DNA from 2 places in the Streptomyces sp. NPDC021212 genome. Region 1 is predicted to be linked to the other one. Evidence: riboswitches for the same ligand, from Rfam matches in the RefSeq annotation. Region 1 holds a riboswitch; the other holds the start of a gene.

Region 1 (7,350 bases):
TGGACCCGCACGACCACAGCGAGCCGGGCCACCCCGGACCGCTGGGGCACCGCACGGCGGGCTCGGGCTCGCTGTGGGTCGCCGAGCGCGAATGCGGGATCGCCGCCCCCAGCGGGCTGGTGCGGGGGCTGCTGGACGGCTGGGTCGCCGACAGCCCGGACACCCGGGAGTGGCGAGACCTTGAAGAGGTCTGCTGAGGTCTGCTGAATACCCGGAAAGGGCCACAGATCCCCCTGCCGTCCGGGCGGGCCGTACCCTGTAGGGCGACGCATCAGGGTTTGAAGGAAGGCGTACGGCGGACGATGTCGCAGCAAGGGACCACGAAGCAGCAGGTGGACGACGAGTTCGTCGTGGACACGGAGGACTGCGAGGAGCGCGAGCGGGCGTACCGCGAGCGCGGCACCGCCCGCCCGATCACCGTCGTCGGCAACCCGGTGCTCCACAAGGAGTGCCGGGACGTCACCGAGTTCGACGACGAGCTGGCGGCGCTGATCGACGACATGTTCGCCAGCCAGCGGGCGGCGGAGGGCGTGGGCCTGGCCGCCAACCAGATCGGTGTCGACCGCAAGGTCTTCGTCTACGACTGCATGGACGACGAGGGCGTACGCCACGTCGGCGTGGTCTGCAACCCGGTGCTGGAGGAGCTGCCCGCCGACCGCCGCGTGCTGGACGACTCCAACGAGGGCTGCCTGTCGGTCCCCACCGCCTACTGCGAGCTGGCCCGCCCGGACTACGCGGTGGTGCGCGGTCAGGACGCAGAGGGCAACCCGATCGCCGTGCGCGGCACCGGCTACTTCGCCCGCTGCCTCCAGCACGAGACGGACCACCTCTACGGCTACCTCTACATCGACCGCCTCTCCAAGCGCGACCGCAAGGACGTCCTCCGGCAGATGGCCGAGGGCACCGCGCGCTACGAGACGGTGCCGAACGACTGAGTGTGCCGTCATGCCAGAGGGCCGGACCCCGAGGGGTCCGGCCCTCTGGCACAGGTGAGGCTCAGAAGTCGTCGTCGAAGGAGACCGAGCCCTCGACCGCGACCTGGTAGGCCGAGGCGCGGCGTTCGAAGAAGTTGGTCAGCTCCTGGACGTCCTGAAGCTCCATGAAGGAGAACGGGTTCTCCGAGCCGAAGACCGCGGGGAAGCCGAGGCGCGCCAGGCGCTGGTCGGCCACGCATTCCAGGTAGGCGCGCATGGACTCGGTGTTCATGCCCGGCAGGCCGTCGCCGCACAGGTCGTGGGCGAACTGCAGCTCCGCCTCGACGGCCTCCTTCAGCATGTCGGTGACCTGCTGCTCCAGCTCGTCGTCGAAGAGGTCGGGCTCCTCCTCGCGGACGGTGTCCACGACCGAGAAGGCGAACTCCATGTGCATGGACTCGTCGCGGAACACCCAGTTGGTGCCGGTCGCCAGGCCGTGCAGCAGGCCGCGGGAGCGGAACCAGTAGACGTAGGCGAAGGCGCCGTAGAAGAAGAGGCCCTCGATGCACGCCGCGAAGCAGATCAGGTTGAGCAGGAAGCGGCGGCGATCGGCCTTGGACTCCAGGCGGTCGATCTTCTCCACCGAGTCCATCCAGCGGAAGCAGAACTCCGCCTTCTCCCGGATGGAGGGGATGTTCTCGACCGCCGCGAAGGCCGCCGCCCGGTCGTCCGGGTCGGGGAGGTAGGTGTCCAGCAGGGTCAGATAGAACTGGACGTGCACGGCCTCCTCGAAGAGCTGCCGCGAGAGGTACAGCCGCGCCTCGGGGGAGTTGATGTGCTTGTAGAGCGTCAGCACCAGGTTGTTGGAGACGATCGAGTCGCCGGTGGCGAAGAACGCGACCAAGCGGCCGATGAGGTGCTGCTCACCGGGGGAGAGCTTGGCGAGGTCGGCGACGTCCGAGTGGAGGTCGACCTCCTCCACGGTCCAGGTGTTCTTGATCGCGTCCCGGTAGCGGTCGTAGAACTGCGGGTACCGCATCGGCCGCAGGGTCAGCTCGAACCCGGGGTCGAGCAGGTTCTTGGTGTGGCCCGGCGCGGTGTTCACGGTGGTCATCTCGGATGCGGTGGGCATTACTGGCAGGCCTCGCAGGACTCGGGGTTTTCCAGGGAGCAGGCGACCGCGTCGTCCTCGGCGGGCGTCGCCGGCGCGGGGACGGTGGCCGTGGCGGCGCCCCCGCGGGCGCTCTGGGCGATCCGGGTCGCCGGGCGGGAGCGCAGGTAGTAGGTGGTCTTGATGCCGCGCTTCCAGGCGTACGCGTACATCGAGCTGAGCTTGCCGATGGTCGGCGCCGCCATGAAGAGGTTCAGCGACTGGCTCTGGTCGAGGTACGGGGTACGGGCCGCCGCCATGTCGATCAGGGCGCGCTGCGGGACCTCCCACGCGGTGCGGTACAGGTCCCGTACGTCGCTCGGCACCCAGGAGAGGTCCTGGACCGAGCCGTTGGCCTCGCGCAGCGCGTCACGGGTCTGGGCGTCCCATACGCCGAGCTTCTTCAGGTCGTTCACCAGGTAGGAGTTGACCTGGAGGAACTCACCGCTGAGCGTTTCGCGCTTGAAGAGGTTGGAGACCTGCGGCTCGATGCACTCGTACACGCCCGCGATGGAGGCGATGGTGGCGGTCGGCGCGATCGCCAGCAGCAGCGAGTTCCGCATGCCGGTCGTGGCCATCCGCCGGCGCAGCGCCTCCCAGCGCTCGGGCCAGGTGGCCCGCGCGTCGGCGTAGTGGTCCGGGTGGAGCACACCGCGCGCGGTGCGGGTCTCGGCCCAGGCCGGGTGCGGGCCGTGGCGCTCGGCGAGGTCGCAGGACGCCTCGTACGCGGCGAGCATGATGCGCTCGGAGATCCGGGTGGAGAGCGCCTGTGCCTCGGGCGAGTCGAACGGGAGCCGCAGCCGGAAGAAGACGTCCTGGAGGCCCATCAGGCCCAGACCGACCGGCCGCCAGCGGGAGTTGGAGGCCCCGGCCTCGTCGGTGGGGTAGAAGTTGATGTCCACCACGCGGTCGAGGAAGGTCACGGCGGTGCGGACGGTGCGGTCCAGCCGCTCCCAGTCCATCTCACCGTTCTCCCCGAGGTGGGCGGCGAGGTTGACCGAGCCGAGGTTGCAGACGGCGGTCTCGCCGTCGTCGGTGACCTCCAGGATCTCGGTGCACAGGTTGGAGGAGTGGACGACCCGGCCCGGCTCGGCGGTCTGGTTGGCGGTGCGGTTGGCGGCGTCCTTGAACGTCATCCAGCCGTTGCCGGTCTGCGCGAGGGTGCGCATCATCCGGGCGTACAGCTGGCGCGCCGGGACCTGCTTGAGCGCCCGCCCCTCGGCCTCGAAGCGGCGGTACGCGGCGTCGAACTCCTCGCCCCACAGGTCCACCAGCTCGGGCGCGTCCACCGGCGAGAACAGCGACCAGTCGGCGTCCGCCTCGACGCGGCGCATGAACTCGTCCGGGATCCAGTGCGCGATGTTGAGGTTGTGGGTGCGGCGGGCCTCTTCGCCCGTGTTGTCCCGCAGCTCCAGGAACTCCTCGATGTCCGCGTGCCACGTCTCCAGGTAGACGCAGGCCGCGCCCTTGCGCCGGCCGCCCTGGTTGACGGCCGCCACCGAGGCGTCGAGCGTGCGCAGGAACGGCACGATGCCGTTGGAGTGCCCGTTGGTGCCGCGGATGAGCGAACCGCGGGCGCGGATGCGGGAGTACGACAGACCGATGCCGCCCGCGTGCTTCGACAGCCGCGCCACCTGGTGGTAGCGGTTGTAGATCGAGTCCAGCTCGTCCAGCGGCGAGTCCAGCAGATAGCAGGACGACATCTGCGGGTGGCGGGTGCCGGAGTTGAACAGCGTGGGGGAGCTGGGCAGGTACGACAGCGTGCTCGTCATCCGGTACAGCTCGGCGACGTCGCCCAGCGCCCGCTCCGACAGGTCCTCGGCGAGCCCGCAGGCCACGCGCAGCAGGAAGTGCTGCGGGGTCTCGATCACCTGACGGGTGATCGGGTGGCGCAGCAGATAGCGGCTGTGCAGGGTGCGCAGCCCGAAGTAACCGAAGCGGTCGTCGGCCCCGTCGGCCAGCGCCTGGTCGACCAGCGCGTCCAGCCGGGCGGCGTGGGTCGTCACGAACTCGGCGGTGGAGTCGGCGATCAGGCCCTCGCCGTGGCCCACGGCGACGGAGGCGGTGAAGGAGTCCGCGCCCTGCCCGGCCGCCTCTTCGGCGATCGCGCGGGTCAGCAGCCGCGCGGCGAGCCTGGAGTACTCCGGCTCCTCGCCGATGAGTCCGGCCGCCGCCTCGGTCGCCAGGGAGCGCAACTCCGTTTCGTCCGAACCGGGATGGCGGCCGCGCAGGGCGGCGGCCGCGACCTTGCCGGGGTCGGTGGCGGGCAGATCGGCGGTGAGCGCGGTCAGGGTCCGCAGCAGGGCGGTCCCGGGGGCGTCGGCCGCTGCCGGAGTGTCGGCTGCCTCTGAGACCGGGTCGGCGGGCGCGATGGTCACTGAAGTGTTCTCCCTCGCTCGGCTGGGGGCCTGCGAGGGCGGTGCGCGATGGCCGCTTACGGGCATGCCGATTGCGCTTCACGGCACACCACGCAGCGTCCATCGACCCACCCCGCGAGGCCCGGACGTATGCAGACGGCCGTCGGCAGGTCATCGGACTCACGGATACGCGAAAGCGCACACGTACACCGTTGCGGGACAGTTCCGGATTCGCACCGGATTCCCCTGCGGCGACAGCGAGCACGAGCATACATCTTGTGTCGCGCTGCGTACGCGCCCCCAGATGTTGTGTCGTCAGCTGGGGGGATTCGTATGTATGTGCTAGTTGCGCCGGGTCTCGGCAGCGCCGGAATCCATGCGGCCGACCCCGGAAAACTAGCTTCCCGGACCGCTCGTCCGCCATTCGTCCAGGGCACGGGCGAGGCGGTCGCGGTAGCCGGCGTAGCCGTCCTCGTACGCGCCGCGAAGCTCGCTCCGCGGCTCGACGGTACGGGACGCGGCGCGCCAGTGGGACGCGTCCACGGGGTCGCCGAGCGACCGCCAGGCGACCGCCACCGCGCCCCGCGCGCCGACCTCCGGCTCGTCCGGAACGGCCACCGGGCGGCCCATGACGTTCGCGAAAATCTCCGTCCACGCGGCGGAACGCACGCCTCCGCCGCACAGCGCGAGCCGCCCCGAGAGCCCGGCCGCCTCCAGGCAGTGGCGGGCCGCGTAGGCGATGGCCTCGCACACGGCCCGTACGGTGTCGGCGCGGGTGGTGGCGAGCGTGAGACCGTCCAACCGCCCCTGAGCGGCGGGCTCCACGAACGGCGCGCGTTCCCCGGCGCCGGACAGGAAGGGCAGCGCCGTCACGCCGTTCGCGCCCGGCGGGCTCCCGTCGAGCAGGGTGTCCAGGGCGGCGGTGGTCGCCCCTGTGAGATCGAGCACCCACTCCAGGGCGGCGGTGCCGACCATCGCGGGCATCGCGCGCAGCCAGCGGTCCGGGTCGGGGGTGCACAGCCACATCCCGGCCGGATCGGCCGAGGGGTCCACCGTCGCGCGGTCGGTGAGCACCTGGCAGGCCAGCGTGGTGCCGACGATGAGCAGCCCGTCGCCCACGTCCCGCACCCCGCTGCCGATGGCGCACGCCGGAAGGTCGTACGGGCCGGAGACGACGGGCAGTCCGGGCGGCAGCCCGGTCAGCCGGGCCCCCTCGTCGTCCAGCGCGAGGACGGTGCCGGGCGGCGCGGGCGGGGGCAGCAGCCGGGCGTGGCCGGCCAGTCCGCACGGCTCCAGGGCGCCGGTCACATAGGTGCGGGTGGTGACGTCCAGGAACGGCAGGGAGGCGTCGGAGGCGTCCACGGCGATGACACCGGTCAGCCGCTGGGCCACCGCGTCCACGCAGTAGCCCGCGACCGCCGCCCGCTCCAGGGTCTCCGGCTCGTGCTCGGCCAGCCATCGCAGCAGCGGGGCATGGCAGCCCGGGAACAGCCCGGAGCCGGTGAGGGCGTAGAGGGCGGCGAGCGTGCCGTCGGCGCGCCAGCGGGCGATGGTGTCGCCTGCCCGGCCGTCCAGCCAGGAGATCGGCGGGCGCACCGCCCGGCCCGCCTCGTCCCGCAGCCACAGCCCGTCGCCCTGGCCGGTGAGCGCGAGCGCGACGGGCGGGCCGGGGAGCGCCGCGGCCACCTCGCGCACCACCTCGGCGACCGTGCGCAGTACCTCCTCCAGGTCCTGTTCGACCCGGCCGCCGGGGAGGCGGTCCAACGTGCTGGGGCGGGCCGCGGAGGCGAGCGCGACCCCGTCGCGGCCGAAGGCCACGGCCTTGGTGACGGAGGTGCCGACGTCCACTCCGATGATCACGCGCATGCCCTGCCGCCCTTCGGAACCGGTGCCCCATCACACGAGGGATGCTAGATTTAACATTCACGACGTGATCAGGCAATGGCCCGGACGTCAGCGTCCAGGCGATGGTTGACGCAGGGGAGAACCCGGATGACCGCCCGACTGCTGCTCGTACGCCACGGAGAGACCGTGTGGCACGCGGAGAACCGGTACGCCGGGATCTCGGACATCGCGCTGACCGAGCGCGGTCACCGGCAGGCGCGGGCCCTCGCCCACTGGGTGCGGGGGCGCCGGATCGACGCGATGGCCTGCTCCCCGCTGAGCCGCGCGCGGCACACCGCCGAACCGGCCGCCATCGCGCTGTCCCTGGTCCCCGAAGTCGTCGAGGACCTGCGCGAGATGGACTTCGGCTGGGGCGAGGGCCGCACCCTCGCCGAGATGGAGGCGGAGGACCCGGCGGCCGTCCGGGCGTTCCGCGCCGACCCCGAGGCGGGCGCCTTCCCCGGGTCGGAGCGCCCCGGTGAGGCCGCGGCCCGGGCGGTCGCCGCCCTGCGCCGGCTGGCCGCCGCGCATCCGGACCGCACGGTGCTGGTCGTGGCGCACAACACCCTGCTGCGGACCGCGCTGTGCACCCTGCTCGGCATCCCCGTCGGCCGCTACCGCACGGTCTTCCCCCGGCTGGACAACGGGGCGGTGACCGAGATCGGGATCGACGGCGACCGCACGGCGCTGCGCTCCCTGAACGTGCCCACCGATGGAGCTTCAGGAGGTCCCCGCCCATGACCACGGTCCGCTCCCAGGACACCCGCAGACAGACCATCACCGAATACGTCCTCGCGCACTCCACCGCCACCGCGGCGGAGCTGGCCGACCTCACCGGGGTCAGCCTGATGACCGTGCACCGGGACCTGGACGAGCTGGCCCGGCTCGGCGTGCTGCGCAAGTTCCGGGGCGGGGTCTCGGCCCTGCCCACGTCGGTCTTCGAGTCCAGTCTGGCCTACCGGATGGGCGCCCACCGGGCCGAGAAGGAGGCGGTGGCCGCCACCGCGGCGGAGCTGGTCGAGCCCGGGATGTCGGTGATGCTGGA
Region 2 (7,350 bases), on a different contig from region 1:
GGGAGCAGGGCGGCGGGGGTGCGGCGCGCGGCGGCGAGGGCGCGCAGGGTGGCCCGCCAGTCGAGCACCGGGGAGTCCAGGACGATGCCGCTGAGCCGGTGCCGCAGTGCGGAGTTGGCGGCCGCGTGCAGGGCCATGGAGGCACCGGTGGACCAGCCGTGCAGGACGACGCTCTCCGCCCCGTAGCGGACCGCGTAGCGGATGGCGGCGTCGAGATCGCGCCACTCCGTGTCGCCGAGGTGGCCGATGCCGTCGGGCGGGCGCGGGGCGCCGGGGTCGCCGCGGTACGCGAGGTCGAGCACCGGGATCCGCAGCCGGTGCAGCAGCGGCATGACGACCATGGGGTGTTCCCGGGTGGTGCCGAGGCCATGGGTGGTGATCACCCAGGTGGTGCGCTCGCCGGGCAGGAACCAGGCGGGCAGCGGCCCGAGTTCCCCGGGGATGTCGACATCGGCGTGTTCGATGCCGAGGGCGTCCCCCGGGTTGCCGATGTGCACCTGGGGGGTGAGCCGCACCCGGGTGCCCGCGTCGAGGGTGCCGTGCGTCACCCGCTCCAGGCGGCGTACGACGCAGTCGGCGGGGTGCGCGACGTGCTCGTCCACCGGGCCGACGACGGCATGGCAGTTCCGGCCGACGAGGCCGTACGTACCGGGGCGCAGCGAGGCGAGCGAACGGGTGAGGGTGATCCGCCCGCCACCCCTGTCGCCCGTGGCATCCGTGGCGTCCACGGCGTGGACGGTGAGGGGCGGCTCGTTCGGCAGCGGCCGGTCGGGCGCCGGTTTGAGCGCAGCGTCAGTGATGTACCGGCCCGCCGCCACCGCGGCCGCGCCGACACCGAGCAGAGTGGTGGCGGCCGCCACCGCCGTTGTCCGCACACGCATCCCTCCCAGTGTCGGCGGGTACCCACGCGGCGGCCAGCGGAACTGGTTACTTTGGCTGGCCGTAGCCGCCGAGCTTGGCCGCGGCGCGGTCCAGCTCGGCGGGCGGGAGGAGGGTGGGGGTGCGGCCGGGGACGGCGGCCGCGGCCAGCCAGACCTGGCACATCCATTCGAGCTGGGCGGTGCGGTCGTACGCCTGGTCCAGCGTCGCGCCGTATACGACGGTGCCGTGGTTGCGCAGCAGACAGCCGGAGCGGTCGCGCAGCGCGTGCAGCATGTTTTCGGCCAATTCGTCGGTGCCGTACAGCGCGTAGTCGGCGACCCGGACCGGCCCGCCGAGGGCGGCGGTCATGTAGTGGATCGCGGGGAGTTCGTCCACCAGCGTGGAGACGGCGGTGGCGTGAACGGCATGGGTGTGGACGATGGCCGCGGCGTCTTCCGTGTGACGGTAGACGGCAAGGTGCATGGGCAGCTCGCTGGTCGGCGCGAGCGTGCCCAGCACCTGCCGGCCGTCGAGGTCGACGCCGACCGCGTCGCGCGGGCCGAGCCGGTCGTACGGGACGCCGCTCGGGGTCACCAGGACGGTGTCGCCGACCCGGGCCGACACATTGCCCGAGGTGCCGACGACGAGCCCGTCGGCGGTGGTTCTGCGGGCCGTCCGCACCACATGCGTCCAGGCCTGCCGCAGGGGCTGGGTCAGCCTCGGCTGCGGCCGTCGCGCCGCTCGCGGCTCCGTCACGGGCCCTCACCTCCGGGCGACGATCCTTCCATACGGGCGCCGGCGCGAGCCGGGTACTTCAGTCGGCTACTTCAGGTGGATGTACGGCCGTCAAATCGCCCATGACGAAAGGGAGTACGGTCGAAAACCAGCCGTTCTCCCACCCGCGCCCCCGCGTCACCGTGACGCCCGCCTCAGTTCATCTCCCGTTCACCCAGTTTCCTTACGTTCACCGTGGCAATGACCGCCCTCCGAACTGATTGACCGGGTGTATGGAACACATCACGCTTCTCATCGGGATCGTGATCGTCACGGCCTTGGTGTTCGACTTCACGAACGGCTTCCACGACACGGCCAACGCGATGGCCACCACGATCTCCACCGGAGCACTCGGTCCCCGGGTCGCGGTGGCGATGTCGGCCGTCCTCAACCTCGTCGGCGCCTTCCTCTCCGTGGAGGTCGCCAAGACCATCTCCGGCGGAATCATCGACGAGGGCTCCGGCATCAAGCCCGAAGTGATCTTCGCAGGGCTGGTCGGCGCGATCCTCTGGAATCTGGTGACCTGGCTGGCCGGTCTCCCGTCCAGCTCCTCGCACGCCCTCTTCGGCGGCCTCATCGGCGCCACCGTCGTCTCCGTCGGCATGGACGGGGTCAACAGCGACGCGATCGTCATGAAGGTCCTCATCCCTGCCGTGGCCGCGCCGGTCGTGGCGGGCATCGCCACGGTGGCCGCCACCCGGCTCACCTACCGGCTGGCCCACAACCGGGCCGAGGCGGACACCGCGAAGGGCTACCGCGCCGGGCAGATCGCCTCGGCCGCCCTGGTCTCCCTGGCCCACGGCACCAACGACGCGCAGAAGACGATGGGCGTCATCACCCTCGCGCTGGTCACGGGCGGCGTCATCGCGCCCGACTCCGACCCGCCCATGTGGGTGATCGTCTCCGCCGGCCTCGCGATCGCCCTCGGCACCTACCTGGGCGGCTGGCGCATCATCCGCACCATGGGCAAGGGCATCACCGACATCCAGCCGCCGCAGGGCTTCGCCGCCCAGACCGGCGCCGCGACCGTCATCCTGGCCTCCTCCCACATCGGCTTCGCGCTGTCCACCACGCAGGTCTGCTCGGGCGCCGTCATGGGTGCGGGCGTCGGCCGCAAGGGCGGGGTGGTGCGCTGGTCGACCGCGGGCCGCATGGTCGCCGCCTGGGTGCTGACCCTCCCGGCCGCCGGTCTGGTGGCCGGCGGCGCGGCGCTGCTGGCCGGGCAGGGCAACGGGGGCATCGCCGCGGTCGCCGTCCTCGCGGTGCTGGGCTGCGGCGTCATCTGGGTGCTCTCGCGCCGCAAGCCGGTGGACGCGAGCAACGTCAACGCGCCGAGCGTGGAGCCCACCGAGCCGGTCGGCGTCGTCACCGCCGCCGTGCGGTCGGTGGCCCCGCCGCCCGCCGGAAAGGCCGCGTCGGCCGCCGACGGCTCCGACGCCTCGTCCGAGTCCGAATCCGCACCGACCCCCGCCACCGCGGGGACCGGTTCCACCAGCTGACAGGGAGCACACGCAATGCACATCGACTGGGCGGCCCTCGGCCAGGTCTTCGGCGTCAGCCTCGCGGTGACGGTCGGCGTCGTAGGGGTCTTCACCCTGGGCATCATCGGCACCTCCCGTACAGCTCAGCCGCAGCCCCAGGCCACCGCGGGCGGCGCGTCCCCGGTCGCACGCACCGGCGCGTACGCCTGTTTCGCGCTGTGCGCCGCGATGGTGGCGTACGGCATCTATCTGATCGTGGCCTGAAGCCGCGGAACGGCCGCGGGGCGGTGGGTGCCGATCGGCGCCCGCCGCCCCGCGGCCGTTCCCCTGCGTGGCCCGGCGGGGGCCTGTGGGCCTCGGCACACTCTGGCATCGCAGGTCAAATGCGAGTTGACGGCCATTCGCGCCCCATGGTGGACTTCCCGAGCCAAACGGCGGCAGGAGAGGAAGCCGGTGAGAATCCGGCGCGGTCCCGCCACTGTCACCGGGGAGCGCTCTCCCCCACCGCAAGGGGTCACGGCCGTCCGTACGCGAGGAAGGCTGGAAGACCGGGAGAGCCGCGGATCCGGGAGCCAGGAGACTCTCACCGCCGGTCACGTCGAGCCAGGGCGCGGACCCTGAGTGAGGACATACCGCCATGCCCGGCACTGCCACGCCGTCAGCTCCACCTGTCCGCATGCTCGGCGGCGGTCCCCGCCGCAGAGGCGTGACGGCGGTCTGAGGGATGCGTGCCGACCACGCCTCGTACGCGTGCGGCGCCGCTCTCGGCTTCCTCGGCGATCTCGCCACGGGCGATCCGCGCCGCGGTCATCCGGTGGCCGCGTTCGGGCGCGCCGCCGCGGCCGTCGAGCGGCGGCTGTGGCGCGACCACCGCGGTTCCGGGGCCCTGCACACCGCGCTGTGCGCGGGCGGCGCGGCCGCCGCTGCCGCGCTGCTGGCGCGTACCGTACGCACCGCCGCGAGGCCCCGCCGTACGGCCGACGCCGCGCTGACCGCCGCCGCCACCTGGGCCGTACTGGGCGGCACCTCGCTGGTACGGGAGGCCCGGGCCATCGGCGACGCGCTGGCCGCCGGGGACGTCGACGCCGCACGGGAGCGGCTGCCGCATCTGTGCGGACGCGATCCGCAGGCGCTGGACGAGCAGCAGATCGCGCGGGCGGTCGTCGAGTCGGTGGCCGAAAACACCTCGGACGCGGTGGTGGGCGCGCTGGTGTGGGGGGCTGTGGCCGGGGTGCCGGGGCTCGTCGGCTTCCGCGCCGTCAACACCCTGGACGCCATGGTGGGCCACAAGTCGGCCCGCTACCGCCGGTTCGGCTGGGCGGCGGCCCGGCTGGACGACGTCGCGGGCTGGCCCGGCGCCCGTCTCACCGCGGCCCTGGCCGCCCTCGCCGGGCCCGACCCGCGCGGCGCGTGGCGCGCCTGGCGCCGCGACGGCGGACGCCACCCGAGCCCCAACGCGGGCCCGGTGGAGGCGGCGTTCGCGGGCGCGCTGGGGGTCCGGCTGGGCGGGACGCTGGCGTACGGGGGCCGGGTCGAGCACCGCCCCGTGCTGAATCCGGGCGGCCGTCCCGTGGCGGTGGCCGACATTCCGCGGGCGATCCGCCTCTCGCGGCGGGTGTCCGCGCTCGCGCTGCTCACCACCGTCGTGGCTCGCTCCGGAGCCGATCAGGAACCCGATCAGGAAAAGGTGAACCGATGACCCTGGGGGGCGGACTGCTCATCGCGGGGACGACCTCGGACGCCGGTAAGAGCGTCGTCACGGCGGGCATATGCCGCTGGCTGGCGCGCAAAGGGCTCCGGGTCGCCCCGTTCAAGGCGCAGAACATGTCGCTCAACTCCTTCGTCACCCGGGACGGCGCCGAGATCGGGCGGGCGCAGGCCATGCAGGCCGCCGCCGCGCGCGTCGAACCGAGCGCCCTGATGAACCCGGTCCTGCTGAAGCCGGGCAGCGACCGCAGCAGCCAGGTGGTGCTGCTCGGCAAGCCGGTGGGCGAGATGAGCGCGCGTGGGTATTACGGGGGGTCTGGGCCCGAGGCGAAGCCGCTGTCGGGCACAGTGTCCCCCGAGGGAAAGCAGCACGCGCAGTGGCGCGAAGGGCTGCTGGAGACCGTCACCGACTGCCTGGGCGAGCTGCGGCGCACGCACGACGCGGTGATCTGCGAAGGCGCGGGCAGCCCGGCCGAGATCAATCTGCGCCGCACCGACATCGTCAACCTGGGTCTGGCCCGGGCCGCGGGGCTGCCGGTCGTCGTGGTCGGGGACATCGACCGCGGCGGCGTCTTCGCGTCCTTCTTCGGCACGACCGCGCTGCTGTCCCGCGAGGACCAGCGGCATGTCGCCGCCTATGTGGTGAACAAGTTCCGCGGCGATGTGAGCCTGCTGGAACCCGGCCTCGACATGCTGCGCGACCTCACCGGCCGACCGACCGTCGGCGTCCTGCCGTACGCGCACGGCCTCGGCATCGACGAGGAGGACGGGCTGCGCGTCTCGCTGCGCGGCGCGGTGCGCGAGAGCGTCGTCGCGCCGCCGCACGGCGCGGACGTGCTGCGGGTCGCGGTGGCCGCCGTACCGCTGATGTCCAACTTCACCGACGTGGACGCGCTGGCCGCCGAGCCGGGCGTGGTCGTGCGCTTCGTGGACCGCCCGGAGGAGCTGGCGGACGCCGATCTGGTGGTGCTGCCGGGCACCCGGGGCACCGTGAAGGCGCTGGAGTGGCTGCGCGAGCGCGGTCTCGCCGACGCGATTCGGCGGCGGGCCGCGGAGGGGCGGCCGGTGCTCGGCATCTGCGGCGGCTTCCAGGCGCTCGGGGAACGCATCGAGGACGAGGTCGAGTCGAAGGCCGGAACGGTCGCGGGCCTCGGGCTGCTGCCCGTACGGGTCCGCTTCGCCACGGACAAGACCCTGGCCCGGCCGGTGGGCGAGGCGCTGGGCGAGCGGGTGGAGGGCTACGAGATCCACCACGGCGTCGCCGAACTGCGCGACGGGGGCGACGAAGCCTTCCTGGACGGCTGCCGGGTGGGCCCGGTGTGGGGCACCCACTGGCACGGCTCGCTGGAGAGCGACGGCTTCCGCCGCGCCTTCCTGCGGCGGGTCGCGCAGGCGGCGGGCCGGGCGTTCGTGCCCGCGCCGGACACCCGCTTCGGGGAGCTGCGCGAGGAGCAACTGGACCGGCTGGGCGATCTGATCGAGGAGCACGCGGACACGGACGCGCTGCTGAGGCTCATCGAGGGCGGCGTACCGGACGGGCTGCCCTTCGTGCCGCCCGGGGCGCCGGGAGGAACGGTTTGAGCACGAGACGCGAGTCCGCACGCACCGATCGCGCACGTACCGTAGGAGGTACCGAAGCATGACCACCGCTGCCTACCCGTTCACCGCGGTCGTCGGAATGGACGACATGCGGCTCGCCCTGCTCCTCAACGCCGTCTCCCCCGCCGTGGGCGGGGTGCTGGTGCGCGGCGAGAAGGGCACGGCCAAGTCGACGGCCGTACGCGCGCTGTCCACGCTGCTGCCGCCGGTCGAGGTCGTTCCCGGGTGCCGCTTCTCGTGCGATCCGGCCGCGCCCGACCCCGGCTGCCCGGACGGGCCGCACGAGACCGCACCCGGGGACGCGCGCCCCGCGCGGATGGTGGAGCTGCCGGTCGGCGCCTCCGAGGACCGCCTCGTCGGGTCGCTCGACATCGAGCGGGCGCTGTCGGACGGGGTCAAGGCGTTCGAGCCGGGGCTGCTCGCGGACGCGCACCGCGGGGTGCTGTACGTCGACGAGGTCAACCTGCTGCACGACCACCTGATCGACCTGCTGCTCGACGCGGCCGCCATGGGCGCCTCCTATGTGGAGCGCGAGGGCGTCTCCGTACGGCACGCCGCGCGCTTCCTGCTGGTGGGCACCATGAACCCGGAAGAGGGCGAGCTGCGGCCGCAGTTGCTGGACCGCTTCGGGCTCACCGTCGAGGTCACCGCGTCGCGGGACACCGAGGAGCGGGTCGAGGTGGTGCGCCGGAGGCTGGCGTACGACGAGGACCCTGCCCGGTTCGCCGCGCGCTGGGCGCGCGAGGAGGGCGAGCTGCGGGACCGCATAGCGGCGGCGCGCGCGCTGCTGCCCGCCGTCCGGCTGGGCGACCGCGCGCTGCGGCAGATCGCGGCGGTGTGCGCGGCGTTCGAGGTGGACGGGATGCGCGCGGACATCGTGACCGCGCGTACGGCGACGGCGCTGGCCGCCTGGGCGGGCCGGACGGAC

The links. Region 1 has a riboswitch for cobalamin ahead of ACH4SI_RS09995 (ribonucleoside-diphosphate reductase subunit alpha). Riboswitches for the same ligand answer to the same signal wherever they lie in the genome.
Region 2: it holds a riboswitch for cobalamin, as region 1 does, so the genes downstream of both, ACH4SI_RS28265 (cobalamin biosynthesis protein) here and ACH4SI_RS09995 (ribonucleoside-diphosphate reductase subunit alpha) in region 1, are expected to answer to the same signal.

What each region holds. Positions count from the first base shown of each region.
Region 1 covers NZ_JBIRPZ010000003.1:385,606-392,955, forward strand. The annotation lists gene ACH4SI_RS09980 (hypothetical protein) at 1-197, shown strand, start outside; gene def (peptide deformylase) at 303-935, shown strand; gene ACH4SI_RS09990 (ribonucleotide-diphosphate reductase subunit beta) at 997-2,028, opposite strand; gene ACH4SI_RS09995 (ribonucleoside-diphosphate reductase subunit alpha) at 2,046-4,442, opposite strand; cobalamin riboswitch at 4,569-4,709, opposite strand; gene ACH4SI_RS10000 (FGGY family carbohydrate kinase) at 4,818-6,287, opposite strand; gene ACH4SI_RS10005 (histidine phosphatase family protein) at 6,414-7,046, shown strand; gene ACH4SI_RS10010 (DeoR/GlpR family DNA-binding transcription regulator) at 7,043-7,350, shown strand, end outside.
Region 2 covers NZ_JBIRPZ010000011.1:63,768-71,117, forward strand. The annotation lists gene ACH4SI_RS28245 (alpha/beta hydrolase) at 1-881, opposite strand, end outside; gene ACH4SI_RS28250 (class II aldolase/adducin family protein) at 928-1,617, opposite strand; gene ACH4SI_RS28255 (anion permease) at 1,869-3,134, shown strand; gene ACH4SI_RS28260 (hypothetical protein) at 3,150-3,380, shown strand; cobalamin riboswitch at 3,559-3,699, shown strand; gene ACH4SI_RS28265 (cobalamin biosynthesis protein) at 3,841-4,815, shown strand; gene ACH4SI_RS28270 (cobyric acid synthase) at 4,812-6,404, shown strand; gene ACH4SI_RS28275 (putative cobaltochelatase) at 6,463-7,350, shown strand, end outside.